Regions from separate parts of the Streptomyces sp. NPDC005281 genome, predicted to be linked through region 4. Evidence: riboswitches for the same ligand, from Rfam matches in the RefSeq annotation. Region 4 holds a riboswitch; each other region holds the start of a gene.
What was found. A riboswitch is a leader RNA that binds a small molecule or an ion and turns the genes downstream of it on or off. The one in region 4 is predicted to bind cobalamin.
Positions count from the first base shown of each region.

Region 1: another riboswitch for cobalamin. It lies ahead of ABZV42_RS08290 (CbtB-domain containing protein); the one in region 4 lies ahead of metE (5-methyltetrahydropteroyltriglutamate--homocysteine S-methyltransferase).
Region 2: another riboswitch for cobalamin. It lies ahead of ABZV42_RS04170 (CbtB-domain containing protein); the one in region 4 lies ahead of metE (5-methyltetrahydropteroyltriglutamate--homocysteine S-methyltransferase).
Region 3: another riboswitch for cobalamin. It lies ahead of ABZV42_RS10880 (cobalamin biosynthesis protein); the one in region 4 lies ahead of metE (5-methyltetrahydropteroyltriglutamate--homocysteine S-methyltransferase).

Region 1 covers NZ_JBEXGX010000004.1:269,024-272,223, reverse strand. The annotation lists gene ABZV42_RS08300 (ferredoxin) at 1-336, shown strand, start outside; gene ABZV42_RS08295 (histidine phosphatase family protein) at 364-939, opposite strand; cobalamin riboswitch at 1,209-1,370, shown strand; gene ABZV42_RS08290 (CbtB-domain containing protein) at 1,408-1,629, shown strand; gene ABZV42_RS08285 (acyl-CoA dehydrogenase family protein) at 1,846-3,036, shown strand.
Region 2 covers NZ_JBEXGX010000002.1:333,030-336,229, reverse strand. The annotation lists gene ABZV42_RS04175 (enoyl-CoA hydratase/isomerase family protein) at 33-1,106, shown strand; cobalamin riboswitch at 1,172-1,318, shown strand; gene ABZV42_RS04170 (CbtB-domain containing protein) at 1,359-1,580, shown strand; gene ABZV42_RS04165 (CbtA family protein) at 1,601-2,359, shown strand; gene ABZV42_RS04160 (hypothetical protein) at 2,520-3,200, opposite strand, start outside.
Region 3 covers NZ_JBEXGX010000006.1:64,432-67,631, forward strand. The annotation lists gene ABZV42_RS10870 (inorganic phosphate transporter) at 149-1,390, shown strand; gene ABZV42_RS10875 (hypothetical protein) at 1,411-1,629, shown strand; cobalamin riboswitch at 1,788-1,933, shown strand; gene ABZV42_RS10880 (cobalamin biosynthesis protein) at 2,038-3,009, shown strand; gene ABZV42_RS10885 (cobyric acid synthase) at 3,006-3,200, shown strand, end outside.
Region 4 covers NZ_JBEXGX010000030.1:21,382-24,581, reverse strand. The annotation lists gene metE (5-methyltetrahydropteroyltriglutamate--homocysteine S-methyltransferase) at 1-1,359, opposite strand, end outside; cobalamin riboswitch at 1,527-1,750, opposite strand; partial or broken gene ABZV42_RS32805 (3-hydroxyacyl-CoA dehydrogenase family protein) at 1,950-2,105, opposite strand; gene aceB (malate synthase A) at 2,123-3,200, opposite strand, start outside.

The DNA of each region.
Region 1 (3,200 bases), on a different contig from region 4:
CTGGAGGACCGCTTCGCCTGCGCCCAGGCCTGTACCGACTGCGCCCGGACCGCCGCGTTGCGCGCGAGCCTCATGGACCCCGACGGGCCGAAGGAGCAGGAATCCGCGCGGCGTTCGGGCATTCTGTGCGCGGAGGTGTGCGAGGCGACCTGCCATGTTCTGTCCCGCCAGCAGGGGCAGAGCGAACGGGAAGTCCGTGCCCAGCTGGAATGGTGCCGGGACGTCTGCCTGGAGTGCGCCGAGGCTTTCGACGGCTGCCCCGGGGCGGAGGCCGCCGCGCGGAGATGCCGTGACTGCGCCCGGTCGTGCGTGGACTTCATCGCCACGCTGAGGTGAGGCCGCACGGAGCCGGGCGCGGGCCGGTCAGGCGAGCGGGCGTCCGGCGCGGACGTTCCAGCGTCCGGCGCGCCCGCTCAACTCGGTGACGGTGAGCGGCGGCACGTCCACGCGCCAGAACGCCGGCTCCGGCGCCCCCAGCACCCGTACCACCAGGGCCCGTACGACCTCGGGCTCCACCACGGCGACGGTCCGGCCGTCGAACCCGGCCGCCGCGTCGAGGCGTTCCGCCACCCGGTCGCAGAACGTCCGGACCGACTCGCCGTCGTGCGGCGCCGACGCGGGGTCGGCGAGCCACCGCGCCACCGCCTCCGGTTCCTTCGCGCTCACCTCGGCCAGCGTCGCCCCGCGCCAGCGGCCCACATCGAGAGGCGCCAACTCCGTTGCTTCGGAGCCGCCTTCGAGTCCGAGTGCCTCGGCGGTCTGCCGGCACCGCAGGGTGGGGGAGACCCACAGCCGCCCGCCGGCGGGAACGGCACCCGCCTCGGCCGCCGTCCGGGCGGCCCGCAGGCCCGAAGTGTCCACCGGGCTCCCGTCGTCGAAGCGGGCCTCGCGCAGCGCCTCGCTGATCGCCGCGGAGATCAAGGTCACTCGGCTGGTCATGCCATCACTCTCATGTGTCGTGGACCCGGTTCGTGTTCATCGGACCGGGTGGTCGTGCGTCGCGGCCCCCCGACCGGAATCGCGCCTCCGACCGGAATCATGGCCCCTTACTGGAGTCTTGGCCTCCGGCCGAGGGTGCGGATCCGTCCGGAGTCGTCGCCCCCGACGGAAGGCGAATCCCTGCCCCATCAGGACGGTTGCCCTCCTCCACTGTGCTTCACGAACTGTGGGGCGCACAAAGTGCAGGGGGCCGTGCGCCCTTGGCCGGGCTGCGGCTTCGCGGTACGGTCACGTGGATATTGACGACGGTTCGGCGGAAGCCCGGTGGAAGTCCGGCACGGTCGCGCCACTGTAAGCCCGGCACATGTCACCCCGGCCAGGGGTGACGGACGCGGGCAAGTCAGACCCGTGACCGTCGTCCTGTGCACCACCGAGATGGGACGCGAGTTCCCCAGGAGGTTCTGCCCCATGGCGCAGTCCGTCGCTCAGCCGACCGTCACCCCCGCCGCCGTTCCCGCCAAGCTGCCGATCGGTGCGATCGTCCCCTGGGCGGCGTTCTTCGGCATCCTGATGCTGGTCCTGCTCTACTTCGTCGGCGCCGAACAGGGCGCCACCTCCCTCGTCTCCGGCGAGAACGTCCACGAATGGGTCCACGACGCACGGCACCTGCTCGGCTTCCCCTGCCACTGACGGCGACGGGGAACGTACGAGCCACGATATTGCGCGACGGCCGGGAAGCCCCGGTCCGTACGACGGGGGCGGTGCCCGGAAGGCCGGGCACCGCCCCCGTCGCATGCGCGGGGGCGCCCCGGCGTCCGTGTCGTCGGCGTCATCGCCATTCCCAATTTCTGGAACACGTTCTACGGTGTGCGCCGTCAGGTCGGGCCCGGGGATCCAGGAGGCGCCGTGCATCTCGAATACACGCCGGAGCAGCAGCGGTTGCGGACCGAACTGCGGGTCTACTTCGCCGAGTTGGTTCCGGACAACGCCTACGCCCGCTACGCCGATCCGGCGGCGCAGAAGCGCTTCTACCGCGAGACGATCAGGCGGCTCGGCGCGGACGGCCGGCTCGGGGTCGGCTGGCCCGAGGAGTACGGCGGGCAGGGCCTCGGCCCGATGGAGCAGTTCATCTTCTTCGACGAGGCGGCCCAGGCCGGGGTGCCACTGCCGCTGATGGCGCTCAGCACGGTGGGGCCGACGATCATGCGGTTCGGCACCGAGGAGCAGAAGTCCTACTTCCTGCCGAAGGTCCTCTCCGGCGAGATCGACTTCGCGATCGGCTACAGCGAGCCCGACGCCGGGACGGATCTCGCGGCGCTCAGGACCAGGGCCGTACGCGAGGGCGACGAGGAGACCGGTCACTACACGGTCAACGGCCAGAAGATCTGGACGACCAACGGCGACACGGCCGACTGGGTGTGGCTCGCGGTCCGCACCGATCCGGACGCCCCGCCGCACAAGGGCATCACCATGCTCCTCGTGCCGACCTCCGACCCCGGCTACTCGTGCACCGTCATCAACACGCTCGCCTCGCACGACACCACCGCGAGCTACTACGAGAACATCCGCGTCCCCGCCACGCGCCGGGTCGGCGAGGAGAACAAGGGCTGGCGGCTGATCACCAACCAGCTCAACCACGAGCGCGTCACCCTCGCCGCACACGGGACCATGGCCATCCGCGCCCTGCACGACGTCCAGCGCTGGGCGATGGAGACCAAGCTCGCCGACGGCCGCCGCGTCGTCGACCTCCCCTGGGTGCGCCGCCTCCTCGCGCGCACGCACACCAGGCTGGACGCCATGAAGCTCCTCAACTGGCGCATGGTGAACGCCGTCCAGGAGGGCACCCTCACCCCCCAGGACGCCTCCGCCGTCAAGGTGTACGGCTCCGAGGCGCGTCGGGACGCGTACGCATGGCTGATGGAGATCGTCGCGGCCCCCGGCGTCCTGAAGGAGGGCTCGGCCGGCGCCGTCCTGCACGGCGAACTCGAACGCGGCTACCGATCAGCCGTGATCTTCACCTTCGGCGGCGGCAACAACGAGATCCAGCGGGAGATCATCTCGTGGATCGGCCTGGGGATGCCCAGGGTGCGGCGCTAGCGGGATGTGACCAGGATCAGCAGTTGACAGGCAGCTCGCGCCAGTTGCTGCCGAGAGCACCGGCGTCCGCCCGATCTGCACCGGCACTCAACGATCTTCGCTCCAGGCCGTAGGCATACCGAGACCGACGACCGTTTGCTTGCGGGAACGCCTGTCGATCTGGG
Region 2 (3,200 bases), on a different contig from region 4:
ATCGTGGCCCGCCGTCTGACCCGGGCGCCGAAGTGAACGGCACCGAGGCGCCCGGCGCCGGGGAGTCCGTCCTGCTGCGTACCGAGGGACGGGCAGCCCACCTCACCCTCAACCGGCCCAGGGCGCTGAACGCCCTGAACCACGCGATGGTGCGCCGGATCGACCAGGCCCTCACCGCCTGGGAGCAGGACCCCGGCGTCGAGACCGTCGTCGTCACCGGCGCCGGAGAACGCGGACTGTGCGCGGGCGGCGACATCCGGGTCGTCCACGACGACGCGCGTGACGGGGACGGCACCGCGTCCGCCGCGTTCTGGCGCGACGAGTATCACCTCAACGCCCGTATCGCCCGCTGTCCCAAGCCGTACGTGGCGGTCATGGACGGCATCGTCATGGGCGGCGGCGTCGGGATCTCCGCGCACGGCAGCGTCCGGATCGTCACCGAACGTTCGCGCATCGCCATGCCCGAGACCGGCATCGGTTTCGTCCCCGATGTCGGCGGCACCCATCTGCTCGGCCTCGCTCCGGGCGAACTCGGCACCCATCTCGCTCTGACGGGCGTCTCGATCGGCGCTGGAGACGCGCTGCTGTGCGGTCTCGCCGACCACTACGTGCCGTCCTCCTCGCTCCCGCGGTTCGTGTCCGAGCTCGCCCACCGGCCCGTGGCCCAGGTGCTGGCCGCCCATGTGCGGCCCGCGCCGCCGGCCGAGCTCGCGGAGCGGCGCGAGTGGATCGACGCCTGCTACGGCGCCGACACGGTCGAGGAGATCATCCGGCGACTGCTCGCGGTCGGAGACCCGGCCGCCAAGGAGGCGGCGGAGGTCCTGCTCGGCAACTCGCCCACCGCGCTGAAGGTCACGCTGGCCGCCCTGCGCCGGGCCCGGCGGCTCGGTTCGCTGGAGCGGGTCCTGGACCAGGAGTACCGGGTGTCCTGCGCCGCCCTGTCCGCACTGGACCTGGTCGAGGGTGTCCGGGCCCAGATCATCGACAAGGACCGTGAACCGCGCTGGTCCCCGGCCACGCTCGCCGAGGTCACCGACGCCGACGTCGAGCGCTTCTTCGCCCCTCTCGGCGAGCGTGAACTCGGGCTGTCCGACGACGTCTTCTGACGGCCGGCGGGACCTGCCACCTGGGGCGAGAGGAAGATCACCCCGGGCGGCGCGGTCTTGGCCAGGCACCCGGCACACGGTACGGTCGGTCCGATATCGATGACGTCAAGACGGAAGCCGGCGGAAATCCGGCACGGTCGCGCCACTGTGAGCGAGACGCCCCAGCCACGCTGGGCGCCGCGTGAGTCAGACCCGTAGGCGTCATCCTGTGCACCACCGAGATGGGACGCGAACTCCCGAGGAGGTCCTGCCATGGCGCAGACCGTCGCTCCGCCGACAGCCACCACCCCCGCTCTCCCCGCCAAGCTGCCGATCGGTGCGATCGTCCCCTGGGCGGTCTTCTTCGGCATTCTCATGCTGGTCCTGCTGTACTTCGTCGGCGCCGAACAGGGCGCCACCTCCGTCGTCTCCGGCGAGGACGTTCACGAGTGGGTGCACGACGCCCGCCACCTGCTCGGTTTCCCCTGCCACTGACGCGACGGAGAGCACCCACGATGAACTCCGCAACGGTAAGAAACCTCCTCGTACGCGGCATGCTGGCCGGTCTCGCGGCCGGTGTACTCGCCCTGGTCGTCGCCTACTTGCTCGGTGAACCGACCGTCGACAGCGCCATCGGCTTCGAGGAGGCCCACTCCCACGCACACGGGCACGAGGTCGAACTCGTCTCGCGCAGCCTCCAGTCCACCGCGGGCCTCGCCACCGGTGTCCTGGTCTACGGCGTCTCCTTCGGCGGCATCGCCGCGCTCGCCTACTGCTTCGCCCTCGGCCGTGTGGGCCGCTTCGGCCCGCGCGCGACCGCGCTCCTGCTGTCCGGGACCGCGCTCCTCGCCGTGTACGTCGTGCCGTTCCTGAAGTACCCGGCCAACCCGCCGTCGGTCGGCGACCCCGACACCATCGGCAAGCGGACCGCCCTGTACTTCCTGATGATGGTCCTCAGCGTGCTGCTCGCGGTGGGTGCCACCATCCTCGGCAAGCGCCTCGCGCCGAGTCTCGGCACCTGGTACGCCACCGTCATCGCGGTCGCCGCCTTCGCCGTAGTGATCGGACTGGCCTACGAGTTCCTGCCCGTGATCAACGAGGTGCCGCGGGACTTCCCGGCCACCCTCCTGTGGCGGTTCAGGCTCTCGGCGCTTGCCATCCAGACCGTCCTGTGGGCCGGATTCGGCCTGGCCTTCGGCGAGTTGGCCGAGCGTCTGCTGAACCCCCGCCCCGCGACCGTCACTTCGGGCCGGTCGGTCCCGGCCGCGAACTGACCCCTCCGGCACACAAGAGAGCCCCTCGGAAGCATCCGGGGGGCCTCTCGCGTACCGGGGGGACACCCGGTGCCATGGGGCGACTGCTTCGGTGACGGGTGGATCACCCGTCAGGAACGGCGGAAGTCGCCCGGGTTGCCCTGAAGTTGCCGGGCCGGGCTCACCGGCTGTCGGCCTCCACTCGGACCGCTTGCGCCTCCGGGCCGGGCTCGGACGCGCGGCGCTCCTTGACGTGGGCGTATGCCATGAGGCCGAACAGAACGATGAGCAGCACGGCCGACGAGCCCGCGGTACCGAGGTCGAGTCCCCCCTTGGCGAGCGGCTTGGTGAGAAAGTCGCCGGCCGTGGCGCCGAGCGGGCGGGTGAGGACGAAGGCGATCCAGAACAGCAGGACGTTCGACACCGACGGAACCTTCATCAGCGCGACGAGCACTGCCAGCAGTCCCGTGACGAGCAGCGCCCCGCCCAGGTAGCCGAGGCCGGAGCTGTCGGAGAGGAAGTCGCCCATCGACGTGCCGAGCGTGTTGGAGACGAGGATCGCCGACCAGAACAGCGACTCACCACGGAAGGTGACGATGTCCCGGATCTGGAACGTCATTCCGCTCAGTTTCCAGGCGAGGAAGATCGCGAGGAGGAGCGAGACCAGGATGGCGGCGCCCTCGGGGTAGCCGAGACCGAGGCCCTGAGGGCCCCAGCCGAGCGATGTGGCGCCGCCCGAGAGGTACTTGTCGCTGGCGTCGCGGTTCATGAAGTCGGACATCGTGGTGCCGGCCATGCTGGTGGACAGGATCACCGTCCAGTAGAAGAACGGGTTGTACCTGCGTGACCTGAGCTGGACGAC
Region 3 (3,200 bases), on a different contig from region 4:
CCGTTCGAACCCGCCGAACCGGCCCTCGACACAAGCGGAATGACCGTCCACCGTTCGAGACACCATGAAGCCCCGCCCAGTTCACCTTCCGTTCACCCAGGTTGCCTACGGTCCACCTGCCACTGACGTCCAACAGAAGCCTGGGTAAATGGAACACATCACGCTCCTCCTCGGAATCGTGATCGTCACCGCTCTCGTGTTCGATTTCACGAACGGTTTCCACGACACCGCCAACGCGATGGCCACCACCATCTCGACCGGCGCGCTCAAGCCCAAGGTCGCGGTGGCGATGTCTGCCGCCCTCAACCTTGTCGGCGCCTTTCTCTCCGTCGAGGTCGCCAACACGATCTCCAAAGGCCTCGTCGACGAGACAGGCATCCGGCCGGAGGTGATCTTCGCCGCGCTCGTCGGCGCGATCCTCTGGAACCTGGTGACGTGGCTGGTCGGACTCCCGTCCAGCTCCTCTCACGCCCTCATGGGCGGCCTGGTCGGCGCCACCATCGCCTCCGCCGGTACCGGCGCGGTGCACGGGGACGTCCTGGTCGGCAAGGTGCTCCTGCCCGCCGTCGCGGCCCCGGTCGTCGCCGGTCTGGCCGCCCTGGTCGCCACCCGGCTGTCGTACAAGCTCAGTGGTGACGCCGACACCAAGGCCACCAAGAAGGGTTACCGCGCCGGCCAGATAGCCTCCGCGGGCCTCGTCTCGCTGGCCCACGGCACCAACGACGCGCAGAAGACGATGGGCATCATCACCCTGGCCCTGGTCGCCGGTGGCGCCGTCGCTCCCGACTCGAACCCGCCGGTCTGGGTCATCCTCTCGGCCGGTGTCGCGATCGCGCTCGGCACCTTCCTGGGCGGCTGGCGCATCATCCGCACGATGGGCAAGGGCCTGACCGACCTCCAGCCGCAGCAGGGCTTCGCCGCCCAGACCAGCGCGGCCACGGTCATCCTGGCCTCCTCGCACATCGGCTTCTCCCTCTCCACCACGCACTCCGTCTCCGGTTCCGTGATGGGCGCGGGCCTCGGCCGCAAGGGCGGTGTGGTCCGCTGGTCCACCGCCACCCGCATGGTCGTCGCCTGGGTCCTCACGCTGCCCGCCGCGGCCCTGGTCGGCGCGGGCGCCGAATGGGTGACCGGTTTCGGCGCCTGGGGCACCGCCCTCGTCGCGGTCTTCCTGGTGGGCTCCAGCTTCGCGATCTGGCGCCGCTCGCGCCGCGAGGTGATCGACCACAACAACGTGAACGACTCCGAGGAGCCCGCCGGTGTGGTGACGCAGGCCATCGCCGCCGTCACCCCGCCCCCGGCAGGTCCCGTGGCCGAAGGCCTCACGGCCACCATCCCGGCTCCGGCCGAGCCCACGGCGAACCCGTCGGCCCAGTCCCGAGTGGCCTGAGACCCAAAGGAAGCAACAGCATGAACATCGACTGGTCAGCCCTCGGGTCCGTCTTCGGGGTCAGCCTCGGAGTGACCGTGGCCCTCGTCGCCCTCTTCACCCTCGGCGTCGCCGGCCTCTCCAAGAAGGAGTCGGCCCAGGGCGGTTCCGCGGTCGCGGCGGCCACCGGCGCGTACGTCTGCTTCGCGGCCTGCGCCGCGGCCGTGGCGTACGGCATCTCCCTGATCATCACCAAGTAGCCCGGCACCGGGGCCCGGACGACGAAAGTCCCGGCGGCCCGGAACCGGGTTGCGCAGAGCGGTACCGCACGTGGGGTGCGGGACGGATCACCGTCCCGCACCCCACGCGTATGTGGGCCTGCGCACACTGTCCCTCCGCAGGTCAACAGCCAGTTGACTGCCGTTCTCGCCCCGTGGTGGACTGCCGGAGCCAAGTACGGCGGCATGAGAGGAAGCCGGTGCGAATCCGGCGCGGTCCCGCCACTGTCATCGGGGAAGAAACTCCCCGGGAGCCAGGAACTCTCACCGCCGGTCTCGTCGAACCAGGGCGTGGACACCCTGAGTGAGGACATATCGCCATGCGCGGCTGCCCGTTGCCCGTTTCGCTGAGTACGAAGGTTCCGCTCCACCCCACGGCCGGCTGACCCCGTGCGTGCCGATCGCGTCTTCGCGTACGGCGCCGCCGCCGGCCTCCTCGGCGACCTGCTGCTCGGCGATCCCCGCCGTGGGCATCCGGTCGCCGTGTTCGGGCGGGCCGCCGCTGCCGTCGAGCGGACTCTGTGGCGGGACCACCGCGGGTGGGGCGCGCTGCACACGGCCCTCTGCGTGGGCGGCGCCACCGGACTCGCCGCGCTCGCGAGCCATGGCGTACGCACCTCACGCACCGCCTCCGTCGCCCTGACCGCCGCCGCCACCTGGTCCGTCGTCGGAGGGACCTCCCTCGGCCGCGAGGCCCGGGCGATCGGCGGCGCGCTCGCGGCCGGTGACCTCGACGTCGCCCGGGAGCGGCTGCCGCATCTGTGCGGACGCGATCCGCAGGCGCTGGACGCCGACGGTGTCGCGCGCGCCGTCGTCGAGTCCGTCGCCGAGAACACCTCCGACGCCGTCGTGGGCGCCCTGGTCTGGGGCGCCGTCGGCGGTGTGCCCGGGCTCGTCGCCTTCCGCGCCGTGAACACGCTCGACGCCATGGTCGGCCACAGGTCCCCGAGGTACCGGCGCTACGGCTGGGCCTCCGCCCGGCTCGACGACGTCGCCGGCTGGCCGGGTGCCCGGCTGACCGCCGTCCTCGCGGCCGTGGCCGGTCCTGATCCGCGCGGCGCCGTACGCGCCTGGCGGGCGGACGCCCGAAAGCACCCGAGCCCCAACGCCGGTCCCGTGGAGGCCTCGTTCGCGGGCGCGCTCGGGGTACGGCTCGGCGGCACCCTCTCGTACGCCGGACGGGTCGAGCACCGGCCCGTGCTCAACGGCCCGGGGCGCGCCGTGGAGGTCCACGACATCGAACGGGCCGTACGGCTCTCCCGGCGCGTCGGCTGGCTCGCGCTCGGGGTGAGCGCCGCCGGACGGGTTCTGCTCGCCGGAGCCGGACGGGCCCTGTCCACCAGGAAGGGGCGCACCGCATGAGCGGCGGGCTGCTGATCGCAGGGACCACCTCCGACGCGGGCAAGAGCGTCGTCACCGCCGGGATCTGCCGGTGGCTGGCGCGCCAGGGCGTCAAGGTCGCGCCGTTCAAGGCGCAGAACATGTCGCTGAACTCGTTCGTGACGCGCGAGGGCGCCGAGATCGGGCGGGCGCAGGCCATGCAGGCGCAGGCC
Region 4 (3,200 bases):
GCCGGTCTGTGGGAAGGAGCCGATGGTCGTGGTCGGCAGCAGGGGCAGGCCGAGGTGGGCGCGCTGGGCCGCCGTCCGTTCGGGATAGGGCTGCGAGCGGCGGGCGTCGACGTCCGTGACAGCCTCGGTGCGGGCGCGAACGGCAGGGTCACGGGTGATCGGGGAAGCGGCACGGGAGGCCAGGTCGGCGCGGTTGGAGGCGAGTTCACCGGCGATGGCGTCGGTGCCCTGGGCCAGGCCCTCGGCCAGGGTGACGATCTCGGCGGTCTTCTGCTTCGCGAAGGCGAGCCAGCGCAGGATCTGCGGCTCGATGTCCTGCTCCAGGGCCGCGTCGAGGGGCACGTGGAGCAGGGAGCAGGAGGCGGCCACGTCGACCCGGCCGGCCAGCCCGAGCAGGGTGGCGAGGGTGGACAGGGACTGCTCCAGGTCGTTGACCCAGATGTTGCGGCCGTTGACGACACCGGCGACCAACCGCTTGCCGGGCAGCCCGCCGACGGCGGCCAGGGCGTCGAGGTTGGCGGCGGCGGACTCGGTGAAGTCCAGCGCGAGCCCGTCGACGGGAGCCTTGGCCAGCACCGGCAGTGCGTCGCCGAGCCGGTCGAAGTAGGAGGCGACCAGGAGCTTCGGCCGGTCGGTGAGGGTACCGAGGTGGCGGTAGGCGCGCGAGGCGGCGCTCAGTTCGTCCGAGGTGCGGTCCTGCACAAGGGCGGGCTCGTCGAGCTGCACCCACTCGGCGCCGGCCGCGCGCAGGTCGGCGAGCACCTCGGCGTACACGGGCAGCAACCGGTCGAGGAGGCTCAGGGGGTCGAAGTCCGCGGGCACGCCCGGGGCGGGCTTGGCGAGCAGGAGGTAGGTGACGGGGCCGACGAGCACGGGGCGCGCGGTCAGTCCGAGCGCGAGGGCTTCCTTCAGCTCGGACACCTGCTTGGCGGGGTCGGCCGTGAAGACGGTGTCAGGGCCCAACTCGGGCACCAGGTAGTGGTAGTTGGTGTCGAACCACTTCGTCATCTCCAGTGGGGCCGCGTCCTGGGTGCCGCGGGCCATGGCGAAGTAGCCGTCCAAGGCGTTCGCGGCCGCGGCGGCCCGGTGGCGGGCGGGGATCGCGCCGACCATGACGGTGGTGTCGAGAACGTGGTCGTAGTAGGAGAAGTCGCCGGTGGGCACTTCGTGGATGCCGGCCGCGGCCAGCTCCCGCCAGTTTGCGCGGCGGAGTTCGGCGGCGCCGGCCCTCAGGGCGTCCGCGGTGACGCGGCCCTTCCAGTAGCCCTCGATCGCCTTCTTCAGTTCCCGGTCCGGGCCCTGGCGGGGGTAGCCGTACACGGTGGCCCGTGCGGGCGCGGCTGCGGTCCTGGTGGTCACGGAGATCTCCTTCGCGAGATGAATCCCTGAGATCCCGGGTGACGGGACGAGAGCGCGAAGAGGTGACGAACCGGACGGGGAGCGACGACGCGCGGTACAGCGCGGTCGTCCGCCTGGTATGTACGCCGACCCGCCCACGAGGTCACCGGGATTTCCGCGCACGAGTGGTTCGTACGCGGGCAACGGGCAGGTCTTCGGACTCGCGGGCACATCCTCTGGAGGGAGGACTCCTACTGGCCGTCGCTTCCCAGGCCCGGTACGTCGGACCCAGTGCGTATGACGGCGGTCGTTCCCGCTCACCGCTGCGGGGCAGTCCCGGATTCGCACCGGGTTCCCTCTTGCGACGCATCCCGCCTGGCGGACGGGGCGAACCAGCTGCATCGGTCAGCCTAGGGCCCGCTCACGGCCGCGGCGTGTCACGTCCGCCATCCGGATGGTGAGGTGGGCCACGTACCGGGCCGGTGTGAAATGGGCCGAGGGCGGGAAGCGCCGTGCGCGCGCTTCCCGCCCTCGCCCCCTGTGACGCCGCGCCGGGACCTCACCCCTGCTGCGGCTTGCGCGGGCCCCTCAGCCCGCGCCGAACCAGGCCCTCAGTCCTGGTCGTAGGTGTGGAACCCGCGGCCGGTCTTGCGGCCGAGCAGTCCCGCCTCCACCATCCGCTGGAGCAGCGGCGGCGGAGCGTGGAGAGGCTCGCGGAATACGTTGTAGAGGGACTCCGCGATCAAGGCGACGGTGTCCAGGCCGACACGCCGGACACCGCCGCTCACGACTGCTCCCGGGGCCGTCGCACGAGATGGCGGGAGTAGGCGTCCGGGGTGAAGAACAGCGGCAACTCGCCGGTCATGGCGGTGCGTTCGAAGAGTGCGCGGATGTCGTCCAGGGGCGCCCACGGGTACTGGGCCCCGAGGGCGGCGACCTCGTCGTCCAGCAGGTTCAGGACCGTCTCCCGGTCGATGACGCGGTGCCGCAGCCACTGCCAGATCTGGACGCGGGCGATCTCGGCGGTGGCCGCGTCCTCCATGAGGCCGTCCAGCGCGACGGCGCCCCGGCCGTCCAGCCAGGCGGCGAAGTAGCGCAGCGCGACCGCGACGTTCGTACGCACCCCCTCCGGCGTGGGCCGGCCGCTGATCCGGCGCACCGACAACAGGTCGTCGCGCGTCACCTCCACGTCGTCGCGGGTGCGGTCGATCTGATGCGGCCGGTCGCCGAGGACGCCGTCGAACACCTCGCGGCAGACCGGCACGAGTCCGGGGTGGGCGACCCAGGAGCCGTCGAAGCCGTCCTGCGCCTCCCGCTCCTTGTCCAGGCGGACCTCGGCGAACGCCGCCTCGTTGACGGAGGGGTCCTTCCCGGGCACGTGGGCGGCCATGCCGCCGAGAGCGTGTGCGCCCCGCTTGTGGCAGGTGCGCACGAGGAGCTCGGTGTAGGCCCGCATGAAGGGAGCGGTCATCGTCACCTTCGCCCGGTCGGGAAGCAGGAAATCGGTACGGTGCCCGAAGGTCTTGATCAGGCTGAACAAGTAGTCCCAGCGGCCCGCGTTCAACCCCGCGCCGTGCTCGCGCAGTTCGTAGAGGATCTCCTCCATCTCGAACGCGGCGGTGATCGTCTCGATGAGGACGGTGGCGCGGATCGTGTTCCGCGGGATGCCGAGCAGGTCCTGGGCGGCGACGAAGACGTCGTTCCACAGCCGGGCCTCGTAGCGGTTCTCCAGCTTCGGCAGATAGAAGTAGGGGCCGTACCCGGCATCGATCTGCCGCTGCGCGCAGTGGAAGAAGTAAAGGCCGAAGTCGACGAGCGCGGCGGGCACCGGTCGGCCGTCGTACTCCAGGTGCTCCTCGTCG